DNA from 2 places in the Vallitalea pronyensis genome. Region 1 is predicted to be linked to the other one. Evidence: riboswitches for the same ligand, from Rfam matches in the RefSeq annotation. Region 1 holds a riboswitch; the other holds the start of a gene.
What was found. A riboswitch is a leader RNA that binds a small molecule or an ion and turns the genes downstream of it on or off. The one in region 1 is predicted to bind cyclic di-GMP.
Positions count from the first base shown of each region.

Region 1 (8,959 bases):
TAACAAGCGTAACAATAAACGGTTTAGATGAAATAACTGTACCAAGAGAATTAAATAGTCCTACAAATGTGACTTACGTAGCAGTGATTAAAGACCAGTACGGAAATATCATGACAGGTGAAGAAATAAACTGGTCATTAAAAGAAGCAGTAGAAGGCATCAGTATAGATGCCAATGGAAAAGTAACGCTAACAAATGAAGCACCAGGAACGGAATTCTCAGTTATAGCAACAAGTGGAAGCGTTACAGATAGTAAGCTAGTTAATCTTAATAAAGCATCATCTATCGTAACAAGTGTTGTAGTAAATGGATTAGCTGAAATAACCGTACCAACAGAAGTAGATAGTCCAACAACTTCAACATATATCACAGAAGTAAAAGATCAATACGGAAACATCATGACAGGTGAAGAAGTAACATGGTCATTAAAAGAAGCAGTAGAAGGCATCAGCATAGATGCAACTGGAAAAGTATCTGTAACAAATAAAGCGCCAGGGACAGAATTCACAGTTATAGCAACAAGTGGAAGCGTTACAGATAGTAAGTTAGTTAATCTTAAAAAAGCATCAGCAATTGTAACAAGTGTGATTGTAAACGGATTAGATGAAATAACTGTACCAACAGAATTAAGTAGCCCTACAAATATAACTTACACAGCAGAAATAAAAGACCAATACGGAAATATCATGACAGAAGAAGTAACATGGTCATTAAAAGAAGCTGTAGAAGGCGCCAGTATAGATGCAAATGGACAAGCAACTATAACGAATAAAGCCCCAGGAACAGAATTCACAATCATAGCAACAAGCGGAAGTGTTACAGATAGTAAGCTAGTCAATCTTAAAAAAGCACCAGCTATCGTAACAAGTGTTGTAGTAAATGGATTAGCTGAAGTAACCGTACCAATAGAAGTAGATAGTCCAACAACTTCAACATATACCGCAGAAGTAAAAGATCAATACGGAAACATCATGACAGGTGAAGAAGTAAACTGGTCATTACAAAAAGCAGTAGAAGGTGTCAGTATTGATGCCAATGGGCAAGTAACTGTAACAAACAAAGCACCAGATACAGATTTTACAATTATAGCAACAAGTGGAAGCGTTACAGATAGTAAGCTAGTTAGTCTTAATAAAGCACCAGCTATGGTTTCAAGTGTAACAATAAACGGTTTAGATGAAATAACTGTACCAACAGAAGTAGGCAGTCCTACAAATGTGACTTACGTAGCAGTGATTAAAGACCAGTACGGAAACATCATTACAGGTGAAGAAATAAACTGGTCATTACAAAAAGTTGTAGAAGGCGTCAGCATAGATAACACTGGAAAAGTAACGCTAACAAATAAAGCACCAGGAACGGAATTAACAGTCATAGCAACAAGTGGAAGTGTTACAGATAGTAAGGTAGTTAATCTTAAAAAAGCAACAGCTATGGTTGCAAGCGTGACAGTAAATGGTTTAGATGAGATAACTGTACCAACAGAAATAGATAGTCCTTCAAATGTTACTTACACAGCAATAATAAAAGACCAGTACGGAAATATAATGATAGAAGAAGTAACATGGTCATTAAAAGAAGCTGTAGAAGGTGTCAGTATTGATGCCAATGGACAAGTAACGGTAACAAATAAAGCGCCAGGAACAGAATTCACAATTATAGCAACAAGCGGAAGTAAAACAGGAAGTAAGTCAGTTAATCTTAATAAAGCACCAGCTATAATAACAAGTGTTGTAGTAAATGGATTAGCTGAAATAACCGTACCAATAGAAGTAGATAGTCCAACAACTTCAACATATACAGCAGAAATGAAAGACCAGTACGGAAATATAATGACAGAAGAAGTAACATGGTCATTAAAAGAAGCTGTAGAAGGCGTCAGCATAGATACCAATGGACAAGTAACGCTAACAAATAAAGCGCCAGGGACAGAATTCACAGTTATAGCAACAAGTGGAAGTGTTACTTATAGTAAGTTAGTTAGTCTTAAAAAAGCATCAGCAATTGTAACAAGCGTGACAGTAGATGGATTAGATGAAATAACTGTACCAACAGAATTAAGTAGTCCTACAACTGTTACTTACACAGCAGAAGTAAAAGATCAATACGGAAATATCATGATAGGACAAAAAGCAACATGGTCACTGAAAGAATCTGTAGAGGGTGTTAGTATAGATGCCACTGGACAAGTAACTGTAACAAACAAAGCACCAGGAACACAATTCACAATCATAGCAACAAGCGGAAGTATTACAGATAGTAAGCTAGTCAATCTTAAAAAAGCACCAGCTGTCGCAACAAGCATAACAGTAAACGGATTAGACGAAACAACCGTACCAACAGAAATAAATAATCCTACAACTGTAACTTACACAACAGAAGTAAAAGACCAATACGGAAACATCATGACAGCAGATACAGTTAAGTGGTCATTTCAAGAAGAAGTAAGCGGTGTAAGTATTGATGGCAATGGAATGGTAACCATAACCAATGATGCACCTCATGGAAGCATTACAGTAACCGCTAATATTGGTGAATTAGTAAGCATGAAAAATGTAAACTTAAATAAAGCACCTTCTGTAACTGGGGATGATAATGGTAATCTCTTAAATGGTGCGGATGAAACAATGGAATACTCAACCAATGGTGGTACTACTTGGACAGCATACGATGATAATAATGTACCAACATTCCTAGGTAGTGTAACCGTTTATGTGAGATATCAAGAAACACCAACAATTAATGCAGGACCGATTACGGAAGTAGTGTTCACAAAGAACACACCTTCTGCTCCATATGTAACAGGTAATGATAGTTCAAATATTTTGATAGGCGCAGATGATACAATGGAGTATTCAACAGATGGTGGCAGCAACTGGATCGTATACAATACAAATCCTGTTCCTAAGTTCTCTGGCAATGTAACAGTCAAAGTAAGGTATAAAAGCACGATCATAACAAATGCGAGTCCATCAACTGTTGTAGTCTTTACCGCTAATGCTTCCCAAGGTGGAGATGGAGGCGGTGGCAATCCATCAAATGGAGGCGGTGGTAATCCTTCAAACGATGGAGGAGGAACCCCTTCTAACGGTAATGGCAGTCCATCAGATGGCGAAGAAAATGATGACATTGGATTAGAAGAAGAAATGATAATTGAGGAGGATATTACACCACTTGGTGCAGTTGAATTCTTTGATCCTTATGTTAAAGGATTTCCAGATGGTTCTTTTAAACCTAAAAAAGCTGTTACCAGAGCTGAAGTAGCCGCTATGTTTGCAAGGATATTAAAATTAGATACGGATCATGCGGGCAATAACCAGTATACAGATGTAACCATTAACCATTGGAGCTATCAATATATTCAAGCAGTAACTAACATTGGCTTATTTAGGGGATATAGTGATGGAACCTTTAGACCTAATGCACCAATTAAGCGTTCAGAAATTGCAGTTGTATTCTCCGCATATTGGGAATATGTTGGTGCTGTTGTGGATGATCGTGATTCAACATTTATTGATGTTAAAGGGCATTGGGCAGAAAAGTATATTAACAAGCTGTATAATGCTGGGGTTGTTAAAGGCTTTGGTGATAACACCTTTAGACCGAACATGGATACGGCTAGAGAACAAATTGTCATTATGATGAATAAAATTATTGCCAGACCTATGTTAGATTTGGAAGAACCTTCCTTTGAGGATGTTTCAAAAGAACATTGGGCAAATGGAGATATTGAAGCAGCAGCGGCAAAATCAAAAAAGAAAGAAAATATTGAAGAAAACAATTAAGTTTACTCTTAAAATAAGGTGTCTAGTATAATAAACTAGACCCTTATTTTACATGTAGCAGGGAGGCATATAGGTTTAGTAAAATCTCAGATTACTATTGGATGAGATTGTGAGATTATAAGCCTGAGATATATTTACCATGTTGGTAATTTGTGGTATAATGTACATGAGAGGGTAGTCAAAGCGTCGGCAGTATTGACCGGTATTATTCTGTAAATCGTAAAGCATACGAAAGTATGTGACACAAAGCTATAGGGTCTAACGCTTTTTATAAGCTATGACAGCCAGCTACCAGAGGAAGACTTTGATTACCTAGTAATCGAATCTTTTCTCGAAGCGGCAAATTCAGCGAAAGCTGAAGACGCAAAACTACAGGGCCTAAGTCAGAGATGATATGGCAGCCAGTTACCGAAAGAAGAGTTTTATTACTTTTCTTTCCCACGAATATGGCAAACCTATCGTGAGGTAGGGACGCAAAACTATAGGGTCTTCAAATGAAGATAGCCAGGTGCCGAAGGGAGAGTTTCAACTGAAGAAAATAGTATTAACTTTTATAGTTGCATTGATGTGTGTAGTATTTACTGGAATATCTGTATATGCTGCAACTGAAATTATAAAGGTCAATACTGATAACGGCACAGTAAGTATCCAATATGATGCTACTAATTATTCAGATTTGAAAGTTGTCGTGAAAAAAGGTTCTCAGAAATATATCTATAACCTTTATTCATCTAATGAGGAGCTGCCATTACAAATGGGCAATGGTGAGTATACGATAGGATTATATCAAAGAACAGATGGTAATAAGTACAAACTATTAACATCTGACAAGGTACATATGAATTCAAGTAATCATGCAGTATTCTTAGCAAATGTTCAGAATGTAGAATGGACAAGCAACTCAAGTGCAGCTATTCTGGCTCAAGAACTGACTAAAAATGCCAAGACTGACAGAGAGAAACTCGAAGTAATCTATGAATACGTTATTCATAACGTTCACTATGACCATGAAAAAGCTATTAACATAAGTAGCAGATATTTACCATCACCCAATGAAACGTTGATTGAAGGTAAAGGAATATGTTACGATTATGCTTCTTTAATGGCTGCTATGCTAAGAAGTATTGATATTCCTACAAAGCTTGTTCATGGCGATAGTAACTTTACTTCTGTCTATCATGCTTGGAATGAAGTTCTTATAGATGGTGAATGGATAGTTGTAGACACGACCACTGATTCGGCATATATAACCGAAGGTATTCAAATTTCTTATGAAAAGAATCCTTCAGATTATAGTGTTCTTAAGGTTTTTTAATCATGAATAATATTTGCACCCTCTCATAAGTTTTAATTTAAAAGTCTATACCCATCTTTTTTCTATGTCTTAATATGTAATGGTCTATAACCAATCATAGTATATCAGCCTATCATTTTCTTTTAATATCTCTTTCTTTAATACCTTTTTTTATGTATAATTATTTTTAATTTAATGTAATGATAGTGGGCAGATTACTTTTTCAATATTCTTGGATATCAGTCTTGACCCATTGAGTCATTTATATTACTATTAATAGAATAGCGCCACTGAAACTTGAGAAAGCTCTGTATATACCCTATTGTTTAAGGAAAATAGAGTTTTGATTCACACAGAAAGGATTACTTATGAAGAAAAGCATGAACATTGATGCCACGAAAGGCAATATTAAAAAAAATCTATGGGTCTTAGCATGGCCTTTAATGATAGCCAACTTAATACAAGTTGTTTATAACATGGCAGATACATATTGGGTAGGAAAATTGGAAAACAGCACGGATGCCATAGCAGCAGTAACAGTTACTTTTTCCGTTGTGTTTGTATTAGTATCCTTAGCTGCTGGATTGGGCATTGGGTCAGCTACATTAGCAGCCCAATACTATGGAGCAAAAGAGTACAAAAAAGTGGATGAAGTCACGTATACTTCCTTAATTGTTATTGGTGTTGTTGCACTCTTATTTGTTGGGGCGGGTATAATATTTTATGAAGAATTATTCAATCTGTTGAAAACACCACCAGAAATTATTCCTATTGCTAAAGATTACTTTATCATCATCATGGTTGGTATGCTATTTATGTTTATCTTTTTTATTATGAGTGGCATATTGCGAGGTGTTGGTGACACAAGAACACCCATGATTGCAGGCATTGTATCAGGTATTATGAACATGGTACTTGATCCCTTTTTAATCTTTGGCTGGTGGATATTCCCTGAGCTTGGTATATCTGGTGCTGCCTATGCTACTGTTTTCTCCAGGTTTTTTGCTTCCATTTATATTTTTTATGTCGTACTTCGTGGTAAAACATTCTTAAGAATGAATTTGCGGAATTTTAAAGTAGATTTTGGTATTACTAAACAACTGTTTAAAATAGGTGTACCTTCTAGTATTTCACAGGCTGTCATAAGCTTAGGTGGTACCGTTATTATGGGGCGTGTGAATATGTTTGGTGCTGTTGCTGGTGCTGTACATGGTATTGGTGCAAGGCTTGAATCCTTACTATTCATGCCTGCAATGGGACTTTCACAAGCAGCTAGTTCTATCGTAGGGCAGAACCTGGGAGCGGGTCAAAAGGATCGCGCTTATGAAAGTGGCAAGTATGCCATGAAAGCTGTTTTTATCATTCTGTTAGTATTGGGAATCATCTTTTCCATATTCCCATCGGTATTTTTCTCCATATTCTCAGATGATGAAGCTGTTATTGAACTGGGACGTTATTATGTGTATGGGGTTACGTTATTCTTTGCATTTGTTGGCTGTAGAATTGTTATGTCCAATGTATTCCAAGGAGCAGGAGCAGCCTCTGTATCCATGTGGTTAAGTTTAATATGCCTCTGGGTGTTCAGAATCCCTATGGCTTATGGTCTGTCCTATACAGGTTTAGGCATAAAAGGTGTTTGGTTAGGCATGGGATTATCCTTTGTAGTGAGTTTCTTCTTTATGTATTATTTCTATAAAAAGGGTAAGTGGATGGAAATGGCCGTTGTCCATAAAAAAGAAGAACAGCCTGAGTCCATTGAAAAATAGAGCTTGGCTGTTTAGAAACTAAATATCATATCCGAGAATGGACATATCATTGTCCTTCATAATTTGTTGACTCAGTGATAGAATGTCTTCAATTTTATCACTGGGGACATTAAAAATCTGGTTGATTGTTCTAATCAGTAAATGAACAGTATCTGGCAGAGCAATATTCTTCTTGCATAAATAATTCCATATAAGGCTTTGGTACATACCCCTAATAAGGATAGCTCGGTGATAGTACTCTATAGTAGAAAAAGTTGGGTTATATGCGCTAAACCAGTCTTTTGTCATTGTACTTGCAACTTGGACAATGTGTTCTGAAATAATACAAGAATTATATGCAGCAAGGAATAATTCCCCCAAGGTTTCATGTTGGTCAATGAGATTGAAGATAATGGATGCACTTAATGAAAATCCTAAAAGGGGCTCATTATATCTATTCGATAGTACACTTGACTGAAGCATAATGACATTAAAATGTTCATCAACAATATTTAGCAGAATTTCTTCTTTATTTTTATAAAAGTGATATAAGCTCCCAGTGGTCACATCTGCCAATGTAATAATTTGGCGTATGGTTGTTTTTTCATACCCCTGAGTAATGAAGAGTTCTCTTGCTGTTTCCAATATCAAGTTTTTCGTATTTTTAGTATTCGTTTGTTTTTTCATAATTTCATTTTAAGTGGAAAAAGATGATATGTCAAGAAAGGTTAGAACACGTTCTAATCTTTCTTGACATATTGTGTATATGGTGATAACATTTCATTAGAACGTGTTCTAGCGATGAACAAGGACGGAGGCGACATAATGAACAAACCGTTAAGTATAGGAATTGATGTAGGCTCTACGACAGTAAAACTCATTGTCTTAGACGATCAAAAGCAAATAATACACAAAGAATATAATCGACATTTTTCAGATATTAAGAATACCCTTTCAACCATGTTTGGTAATGCTAAAGACCTCTTAATTAAAAAGGCAGGCACTGTGTTTGTAACGGGTTCAGCAGGCATGAATATATCGAAGAAACTGGAAGCCACTTTTATTCAAGAAGTGGTAGCCTGCACCAGTTCTATTGAAGAAATGGTACCAGAAGTTGATGTAGCCATAGAGCTTGGTGGAGAAGATGCAAAGATTACATATTTTGGAGATGTGATTGAACAGCGAATGAATGGTACCTGTGCTGGTGGTACAGGAGCGTTTATTGATCAAATGGCTTCATTATTGCAGACGGATGCAGATGGGTTGAATGAACTCGCCAAAAACTATAAAACTATCTATCCCATAGCGTCTAGATGTGGTGTGTTTGCAAAATCAGATATCCAGCCGCTGCTGAATGAAGGTGCATCAAAAGAGGATATTGCTGTATCTGTCTTGCAAGCAGTGGTCAATCAGACAATAGGAGGCCTTGCACAAGGTAGACCCATTAAGGGTAAAGTTGCCTTTTTAGGAGGTCCTCTATACTTCATGTCGGAGCTTAGGAAAAGATTTATTGAAACCCTAAAGCTTCCAGACCATCAAGTGGTATTTCCAGATAACTCCCAGTTTTTTGTAGCCATGGGATCGGCCTTATTATCTAGAAAAGAAACCATAAAATCTTATAGTGATTTGTATGGCAACATTGCCAACATCTATGATATTGGCAATAACAAGGCAGATGAATTAGACCCATTATTTCAATCGGAACAGGATTATGTCGTATTTAAAGCCCGACACGAAAAAAATAAAGTCGGTAGAGCAAACATAGCATCCTACAGAGGTAAGGCATTTTTAGGTATTGATGCAGGATCAACCACCACCAAAGTGGTTTTAATTGACGACCAGAAACGTGTGCTCTTTACCCACTATGGAAGTAATCAAGGAAAACCTCTTCAATCGACAATAGAAGCTTTAAAAATTATGCATCAGCAAATGAATTCTGAGACTTATATTGCAGGGTCTACCGTTACGGGTTATGGAGAACATCTGGTAAAAGAAGCGTTACAAATTGATTATGGGGAAATTGAAACCGTAGCGCATTATCATGCGGCAGAACATTTTTTACCTGGTGTAGACTTTGTTCTTGACATTGGCGGCCAAGATATGAAGAGTTTGAAGATAAAAGACGGTATCATTGA
Region 1 covers NZ_CP058649.1:4,113,533-4,122,491, reverse strand. The annotation lists gene HZI73_RS17310 (DUF4073 domain-containing protein) at 1-3,785, shown strand, start outside; cyclic di-GMP riboswitch class I at 3,994-4,081, shown strand; cyclic di-GMP riboswitch class I at 4,114-4,198, shown strand; cyclic di-GMP riboswitch class I at 4,224-4,301, shown strand; gene HZI73_RS17305 (transglutaminase-like domain-containing protein) at 4,351-5,100, shown strand; gene HZI73_RS17300 (MATE family efflux transporter) at 5,448-6,845, shown strand; gene HZI73_RS17295 (TetR/AcrR family transcriptional regulator) at 6,864-7,511, opposite strand; gene HZI73_RS17290 (2-hydroxyacyl-CoA dehydratase) at 7,650-8,959, shown strand, end outside.

Region 2 (8,959 bases), 1.6 Mb from region 1:
GTTATGAGCATATAGCTAAGGGTTCTACTAGCGCGTAGTAATCTAGACAACATGCAAGACTTAATATGAGGAAATTACCGGCTCATATGTGGGAGAGTGATATAAAATGTTTAAGTTCATTAAAGAAGAAATAAGAGTCATCAAGGAAAGAGACCCTGCTATCAAATCAACTTCTGAAGTGTTTTTATATGGCAGTTTTCGTGCCATCATGAGTTATCGATTGGCCAGCTGGCTCTTCAAGCGTAAGCACTATTTTTTAGCCCGATGGGTATCCCAGCGTTCAGCTAGAAAAACGGGCATTGAGATTCATCCCGGTGCAACCATTGGTAAGAATCTGTTTATTGACCATGGTCATGGTGTGGTGATTGGTGAAACATGTGAAATAGGGGATAATGTGACCATTTATCAGGGCGTTACCCTTGGTGGTACAGGTAAAGAAAGTGGAAAACGACATCCAACCATTGGTAATAATGTCTTAATTAGCGCAGGTGCCAAAATACTTGGTTCTTTTAAAGTAGGGGATAATTGTCGTATAGGCGCAGGATCAGTGGTGCTGAATGAAATACCAGATAATTGCACCGTTGTTGGTATTCCTGGCAGAGTGGTTAAGCGAAATAATCAGAAGGTGCGTCCATGTGATACCTTGGATCAAGTCCATTTACCTGACCCCATTAGGATGGAATTATGTAAATTGTTAAGGCGTATTGAACGATTAGAAGATTCCATTTCATCCATTCCACCAGAAGACTATTTTAATTTATTTAGATGCAAAGAAGATAAGAAGAAAGGAAAACAAGCTCATGAAGATCTATAATACATTGACAAATCAAAAGGAAACATTCAAGTCCATTGAAGATGGAAAGGTCAAAATGTATGTATGTGGACCAACGGTTTATAACTATATTCATATTGGTAATGCTCGCCCAGTCATTGTTTTTGATACCATTCGGCGATATTTTGAATACAAAGGTTACGATGTGACCTTTGTGACGAATTTTACGGATATTGATGATAAAATCATTAAGAAGGCTAATGAAGAAGGTGTGGATTACAAGGTTATATCTGAACGCTTTATAAAGGAGTTTCTTGTGGACAGCCAAGGACTTAATGTAAAAGCAGCAACACATACACCTAAAGCCACAGAAGAAGTTGAAGGTATGATTCAGATGATTGAGGCGTTAATTCAAAAAGGTTATGCCTATGAGGTCAATGGCAGTGTGTATTTTGAAACCAAAAAATATAAGCCTTATGGTAAGCTATCCAATAAAAATCAAGATGATTTGGAAGCTGGAGCACGTATTGCAGTAGATGATGAGAAACGCAACCCAATGGATTTTATTCTATGGAAACCTAAGAAAGAAGGGGAGCCCGCGTGGAAATCACCATGGGGCGAAGGTCGTCCTGGGTGGCATATCGAGTGCTCCGTGATGTCCAAGAAATTTTTAGGGGATACCATTGATATTCACGGTGGTGGAGAAGACCTTGTATTTCCTCATCATGAAAATGAAATTGCACAGAGTGAAGCAGCAAATGGTAAGGATTTTGTTAAATACTGGATGCATAATCGTTTTTTAAACATTGATAATAAAAAAATGTCAAAATCTCAAGGTAACTTTTTTACAGTTAGAGATGTAGAGCAAGATTTTTCATATGCAGATATTCGATTTTTTATGTTAAGCGCTCATTATCGTAGTCCCATTAACTTTAGTCATGATCTTATGCAAGCGGCTGTTAGTGGATTAGAAAGAATTCAAACAGCAAGAAGTAACCTGGCTTATCTGATTGAGTGCGTATCACTAGAAGCATTAACTGAGACAGAAAATCAGATGGTGGCAGATGGTAAAGTGAAAGCTTTCCGAGACAAATTTGAAGCATCTATGGAAGATGATTTTAATACGGCAGATGCTATTTCAGCCATCTTTGAACTGGTGAAGTTTGCTAATAAAAATACAAGTACGGCATCATCAAAAGCATTTGTTACCATATTGTTAGATGAGATTGATGCATTATGTGGTATACTAGGTATTGAGGCAAAGCGAGCAGAGACACTTCTGGATGAAGAGATTGATGCGTTGATACAAAAACGTCAAGATGCCCGCAAGAACAGAGATTTTGCCCTAGCAGATCATATTAGAGATACATTAAAGGATAAAGGTATCTTATTAGAAGATACACGTGAAGGTGTCAGGTGGCATCGCTCATAGGCATCCTTCATGATAGATAAGCAGGGTGTTACAGATACTCACGCTTATGATAAGGAAGAAAGGAATTGACGTACATGGAAGCATTTATGGACTTTTTTAAAGAAAGTCTTGATATACATGATGTGAATCCAAGACAGTACTCACCCTTGGTTCTAGCTTATATTGGTGATAGTGTTTTTGATTTAATCATTAAGCACAAAGTAGTTGCAAAAGGCAATGCACCTGTTAACAAATTGCATCAGGCAACAAGCCAATATGTAAAAGCTTCTGCACAAGCCAATACGTTTCGTAAGATAGAGCATTTTTTAACAGAAGATGAAATGGCTGTGTTCAAAAGGGGGAGAAATGCAAAGTCAGGGACGGTTCCCAAGAATGCAGACCTTATGGATTATAAAACCGCTACGGGTTTTGAAGCTTTAATTGGTTTTTTATATTTAGATCATCAATACGAGAGAATCATAGAACTAATGAAAAAAGGGGTATTAGAATGAACTCACAATCAACAAAATTTGTTAAGGGGGCTATGATTCTTTCCATTGCAGGTTTAATAGCTAAGGTTTTTAGTGCCATATACCGTATACCGTTATCCTATTTAGTAGGCAATGATGTTTTTGGTGATTATACGGCTGTATATGGGATTTATGGGCTTTTGATATCACCTGTTTTAGTAGGGATTCCTAATGCTTTGACCAAGATGGTTTCGGAAAGAATTGCTGTAAATGACTATGATAATGCCCATAAAATATATCGTCATGCTATGGTTATATTAGGGTGTTTAGGCTTCCTAATATCTTTATTTATGATATTAGGCGTGGATTGGATTATTGCTACCACAGAGTGGCCTTCCAGTAACCGCTACATGATATATGGTTTTTCCGTATCCGTTATGTTTATAGCAATTGCAGGTGTGTATAAGAGTTATTTTCAAGGTCGAGAAATAATGGTGCCAACTGCATTAACACAAATCATTGAGAATATTTCAAAAGCTATTTTTGGATTGGGTATTATCTACCTTCTCATTAAACTAGAACAAGATTCTGCTATTGTTATAGGGGGAGCTGCTTTTGGCGTTTCATTAGCTTTTATCTTATCTACACTCTATATTGTAAGGTATTATATGAAGCATACAAAAAAAATTCATACAGAAGAATCAAAGGTAGCAAAGCGTTATAAAGAAGTTACTTTTGGACAAGTTGGGAAGCAGTTAGCTAAACTGGCCATTCCAATATCTCTGGCTACGGCTGCTTATTCTGTCATGAATTTCATCGATACAATAACCATATTTAAAAGGATGCAAGCCATCGGATTTAGTAAAGAACAAGTAAGCCATATGTATGGTTTTATGGGAAAAGCATTAACCATTATTAATGTGCCATTGACCATTAGTCTAGCCCTCATGATTAGTATTCTTCCTGCCATATCCACAGCCATGGTACAGAAGAATAAACAGGAAGTGCGCAATAAGATTTCATTAGGTATTCGACTAAGTTTATTATTAGGTCTACCAGCTGCTACGGGTATTATAATTTTAGCAAATCCCATTATGACAATGATCTTTAGGGTTAAGGCCAATGACTATTTACAATTATTTGGTATCTGTCTTGTACTCATGATTATTGGGCAGACTTTAGCTGGCATATTACAAGGCATGGGCAAATATTTGTATCCCGCTATGGCTCTTCTCGTTAGTGTTGGCATTAAATACGCCATTAACTATCATCTGATTGCAAGTGACTTTCAGTTAAGAGGTGCTATAATCGGTTCCATCTGTTACTATGTTGTGTTTGTAAGCCTCAATTATTGGAAATTAAAAAAAGAAACGGGTGTCATACTGGATAAGACGAGTGTGTTTGTGAAACCGATATTAGCATCGGTTATTATGGGAATTAGTGTGTTTTTTATCTATAAAGGGACCATAGGTATTCTTCATAGTAATCTCATCGCCACAGTGTTGACCATTATAAGTGGTATGATCATCTATTTTATCGTGTTATTTGCTACAAAAGCGTTACAGGAAGAGGACCTCAGCTTCCTGCCCAATCATACGAAGGTTATTGCAAAATTAAAGAAATTAGGGCTTATAAAAAAATAATAGGTATAATGTTTTCACATAGATGACACACATAAGGAAGGATAAAGTAATGGATAATAAGGATTTGATACTTATTGGCAGAAATGCCGTATTAGAAGCACTTAAGGCAGAGCGCAGCATTGACAAATTGTTTGTCATTGATGGTAAACATGATGGACCACTTAAAAAAATTGTAGCAGAGGCGAGAAAGCGAAGTATTTTCTTGCAGTTTGTGGGCAAAGATAAATTACATGACATAACAGGCACAACGAAACATCAAGGGGTTGTTGCTTATGCAGCAGCTTATGATTATGTGGACGTACAAGACATACTCAATGATGCCAAAGAGAAGGACGAATCACCTTTTCTACTTATTCTGGATAGTATAGAAGACCCCCATAATTTAGGAGCCATACTAAGGACTGCAAATATCGCAGGTGTACATGGGGTTATCATACCCAAACGAAGGGCTGTAGGTCTAACAGCAACTGTAGCTAAGACGTCGGCTGGCGCTATTGAACATACACCAGTGGCTCGGGTAACTAATGTTGCAAGAACCATTGATGAGTTAAAAAAACAAGGTATGTGGATAGCATGTGCGGACATGGATGGTGATATCATGTACGATATAGACTTAAAAGGGTCTTTAGGTATCGTTATAGGTAATGAAGGTGATGGGGTGTCCCACCATGTAAAAGAAAAATGCGATTTTATGGTAAAAGTGCCTATGAAGGGTAACATTACCTCTTTAAATGCGTCTGTTGCAGCAGGTATTTTGACTTATGAGGCGCTTAGACAAAGAGATTATAAATAGAGAAAAAGTAGAAAACCGCTATTCCTTAGTGATATAGCGGTTTTTTTATGGGTATATAAGGCTGTTTTCTTACAACTTTGTATAAATACACTTACACAAGGTTCTTAGTATTTTTATGAACAAATAAAATGAATTAAAGCAATTATATCATTTTTTGTCATAGTATGTAAAATTAAATTGAATAAATTGGATAAATATGGTATAATTCCATTATATTAAATATCATATTTTATAGTTAATAGCAAACCTATCGAAAGATAGGGACGCAAAGCTATGGGTCTAAGGGAAACATCCTATGATTGCCAGGTTGCCTATTATCCACCAGGCAGCTACTTTGTTGAAGGAGCTGTTTTGTTATGCAATTCTCGAGTAAGGAAAAAGATGTGCTAAACAAAAAAAGTCGTCGAAAGAGGGGATTTAATGGAAAAAACCATTAATGTAAATTTTGAAGAAATCATTGCAGAACGATATTTTGACGAAATAGATTTAGAGCTTGAGTATAAACGATTAGATTGTCATGATCATGCTCTAGTCGAAGAAGCATCCAGATGTCTTGCACAGACATTTGCCGGTGTCACAGTCAAAGGAGCCACTATATCAGAGCCAATGGTTAAAGCAGTAGGTCTGTCAGTAGCTGATTTCACAATATTTGTTCATGAGTACATCAAGAGTGTTGTTCACCATGGTCTATGCTACATAGCCATTAACAAAAGAAATAAGAAAATAATTGGGGTTTTTGCCAACGAGGATTACGACCCTGCAGAAGAAACGCCAGCTTTTACTGGTAATCTTGAGCCCATGAATATCATATGTAAATTGCTTGATGATCTTGATAAGCGATTTTTGGAAACGTTGTATAACAAGAAGAATATTCTAATCGAGAAGAGCCAATTTGTACACATGTTTATGATAGGTATCAAATTAGAAAAGTTTAGAAAAGATATCGCCATGGATTTAATTGATATATGTGAGAAGGATGCCATAGCTAGAAACTACAAAGGTATTTTTCTTGAAGCAACCAATTATAAGTCAGCGGTAATCTTTGATAAATATCTAAAATATTCCTTAGTCTATGATGAAAATAATATGCCCATCTTAACTAAATATTCCGAAACAGAGCATTTCAAAAGTATTCCAGAGGACGTTTCTTGCGACTGTAGAATCTTTTATAGAGCTTTAGACTCAGAATATAATATTTAATAAGACCAATATTTGAGGAGGAAGCGACACATGTATAAAATTGATATTAACACAAGTAAAAAGCTCTTAAGTATCGTGGCAGAAGGTATGTTTAATCTTGACGAGGCAAAAAAGTATAAAGATGATTTTGTTGCTAAATTAAACAGTATTAACCCTAGAGAGTATAGCTTTTTAGCAGATGGAAGAAAGCAAACCACTTCAACTCCAGAAGTAGGGCAAATACTAGCAGAAGTGCTTAATATATACAAAGAAGCTCCCTTTAAAAAACGTTATCTTGTTAAACTGGATTCTGTTATTGCCATGTCACAAGTAAAGCGTTTGTGTGGAGCTGATTTTGATCAAATATTCACCGTAGTTAATACACCTGAAGAAGTGATTAATAGTCTATAGTATTCATATAAAAATCCCTATAAAAGAGGCGGTTTCATGGTCATGCCAAGTACAATGTGGTATTTCATGATAACAGCCTCTTTTTGTATTGAATTTTTAAGTTATATAACGTTTACAAACAGTTAATAGTGTAGTATACTTAAAATGCTTTCAAAACAGATTGGAAGGCGATGAAATTTGGCAAGAGAATTCTTATTAGTAGATGGTTACAATGTGATTCATGCTTGGGACGAGCTAAGAAGAATTGTGAATGAGCAAAACCTTGAAATAGCCAGAAGCAGATTACTGGAGATTCTATCCAATTATCAAGGCTATAAGAAGATTGACGTTATCGTTGTATTTGATGCTCATCGTGTAAAAGGCACTCGAAAAGTGATAACATATCATAATATTAATGTGGTATTTACGAAAGAAGTAGAAACGGCGGACCACTATATTGAAAAAGTGGTTCACCAAATTGGTCGTGATTACCGTGTACGTGTAGCAACTTCCGACGGGCTTGAACAGATTATTATATTAGGAAAAGGTGCAAGCCGTATGTCCGCTAGAGAACTCTACACCGAAGTAAAACAAGTGGAAAAAAACATGCGCAAGAAGTTCATTGAGAAGAAACAATTAGATCATAGTAACCGATTAGAAGGGCATTTGGACTCAGGTGTGTTAGAGTGGATGGAAAAGATGCGTAGAAAATAATACGGAGGTTGATGCAGTTGGATCAAGCAACTTGGTACGATTCATACCTTACAAACTCAGACGAAGAATTGGTAGCGATTGTAAGAGATGGGGATAATGAAGCTCTTGATTATCTCATGAATAAATATAAGATACTGGTAGAAAAGAAAGCAAAATCTTATTTCTTAATCGGCGCAAGTCGAGACGATATTATTCAGGAAGGCATGATTGGACTGTTTAAAGCTATCCGAGATTTTAAGGAAGAAAAAACAGCTTCTTTTTATTCCTTCGCCGATTTATGTGTCACAAGACAAATCATATCAGCAGTAAAAGCGTCAACAAGACAAAAACACCTGCCTCTTAATTCATACATATCACTTAACAAACCATCCTATGAAGAGGAAAATGATAAAGCAACACTTATTGATAAAATGCCGTCCCAAAAAATCATTAACCCAGAAGATTTGTTAATTGGTCAGGAAAATCTAAGCATCATTGAACATGAACTCTCCGCAAGGTTAAGTAAACTTGAAAAAGAAGTTTTACGATGCTATATTGACGGTAAAAGCTATGTGGAAATAGCAGAATATTTGATACGCCCAGTTAAATCCATTGATAATGCCTTACAACGTATTAAGAAGAAGGTTGAGGCTATACTCATTGAAAAAAATGTATAACCAATCCTTTTATATGCTTAATAAGGACAGGTTTTTTGATAAGATGAGCCATCCTATACATTAACAATAAAATAAATGATTTAACTACTTGTCAAAATAAAAATTTGTGCTATAATAGTATAGGTGCTGAAAATGCTCCAATGGCTCAGGTGGTTAGAGCGCGGCCATGGTAAGGCCGAGACCGCCGGTTCAAATCCGGCTTGGAGCTTGCAGAAGTCTTTCAAATTGAAGGGCTTTTTTTTGATGTATATTATATTATTTAAATGATACATAATAAATAAATTACATTTTAATAATCGTCAGCGTTTTGCTGGCGCTTTTTTTAGTGGTCTTAATAATTGTGTATGAACCATTAATCAGTTAATACTTTCATGTAACCCTCATCCATAAATTGATTGATAGTTTTTTTATTGCTTAACAATTAGCTATCTGTTATTATTATGATAATGTTGCATAATTTGTAAAAATATAACAACAATGGTAACTAAACATGTTATGCAAGTTGTATGGACCTAATATATTAACATGAAGGAGACTAACTAAAATGAAAAGAACAATGCTTTCACTTGTAGGATTAACTACATGCACAATTATCTATTTTTTAACGATGCAAACATGTATGGCAACTGTACAAACACCGGAAATAACATATCCTTATGATGGTGACATGATTGAGTGGAGCGATATAAATATAGCGTGGACAAAGATTGTTGAAGCAGATTATTATCATGTTCTTATTGAAGATTTGACAAGTGGTAATTATATAGAAAATAGCACTAAAATAGATGGTGAATCATACTTATTAACAGCAGATAAAATAACACCAGGACATATGATAAGGGTAGCTGTAAATGCATGTGATAGTGATGGAAATGAATCAGGTATACAGGAAATAACGTTCAGTATTAACCAATTAATTACTCACTACAAA
Region 2 covers NZ_CP058649.1:2,536,111-2,545,069, forward strand. The annotation lists gene cysE (serine O-acetyltransferase) at 107-814, shown strand; gene cysS (cysteine--tRNA ligase) at 801-2,204, shown strand; gene HZI73_RS10525 (Mini-ribonuclease 3) at 2,279-2,695, shown strand; gene HZI73_RS10530 (putative polysaccharide biosynthesis protein) at 2,692-4,296, shown strand; gene rlmB (23S rRNA (guanosine(2251)-2'-O)-methyltransferase RlmB) at 4,346-5,089, shown strand; cyclic di-GMP riboswitch class I at 5,320-5,404, shown strand; gene HZI73_RS10540 (hypothetical protein) at 5,510-6,289, shown strand; gene HZI73_RS10545 (hypothetical protein) at 6,320-6,679, shown strand; gene HZI73_RS10550 (NYN domain-containing protein) at 6,857-7,372, shown strand; gene sigH (RNA polymerase sporulation sigma factor SigH) at 7,384-8,028, shown strand; tRNA gene HZI73_RS10560 (tRNA-Thr) at 8,163-8,236, shown strand; gene HZI73_RS10565 (S-layer homology domain-containing protein) at 8,573-8,959, shown strand, end outside.
Region 2: linked by a shared signal. The riboswitch ahead of HZI73_RS10540 (hypothetical protein) and the one ahead of HZI73_RS17305 (transglutaminase-like domain-containing protein) in region 1 are both predicted to bind cyclic di-GMP.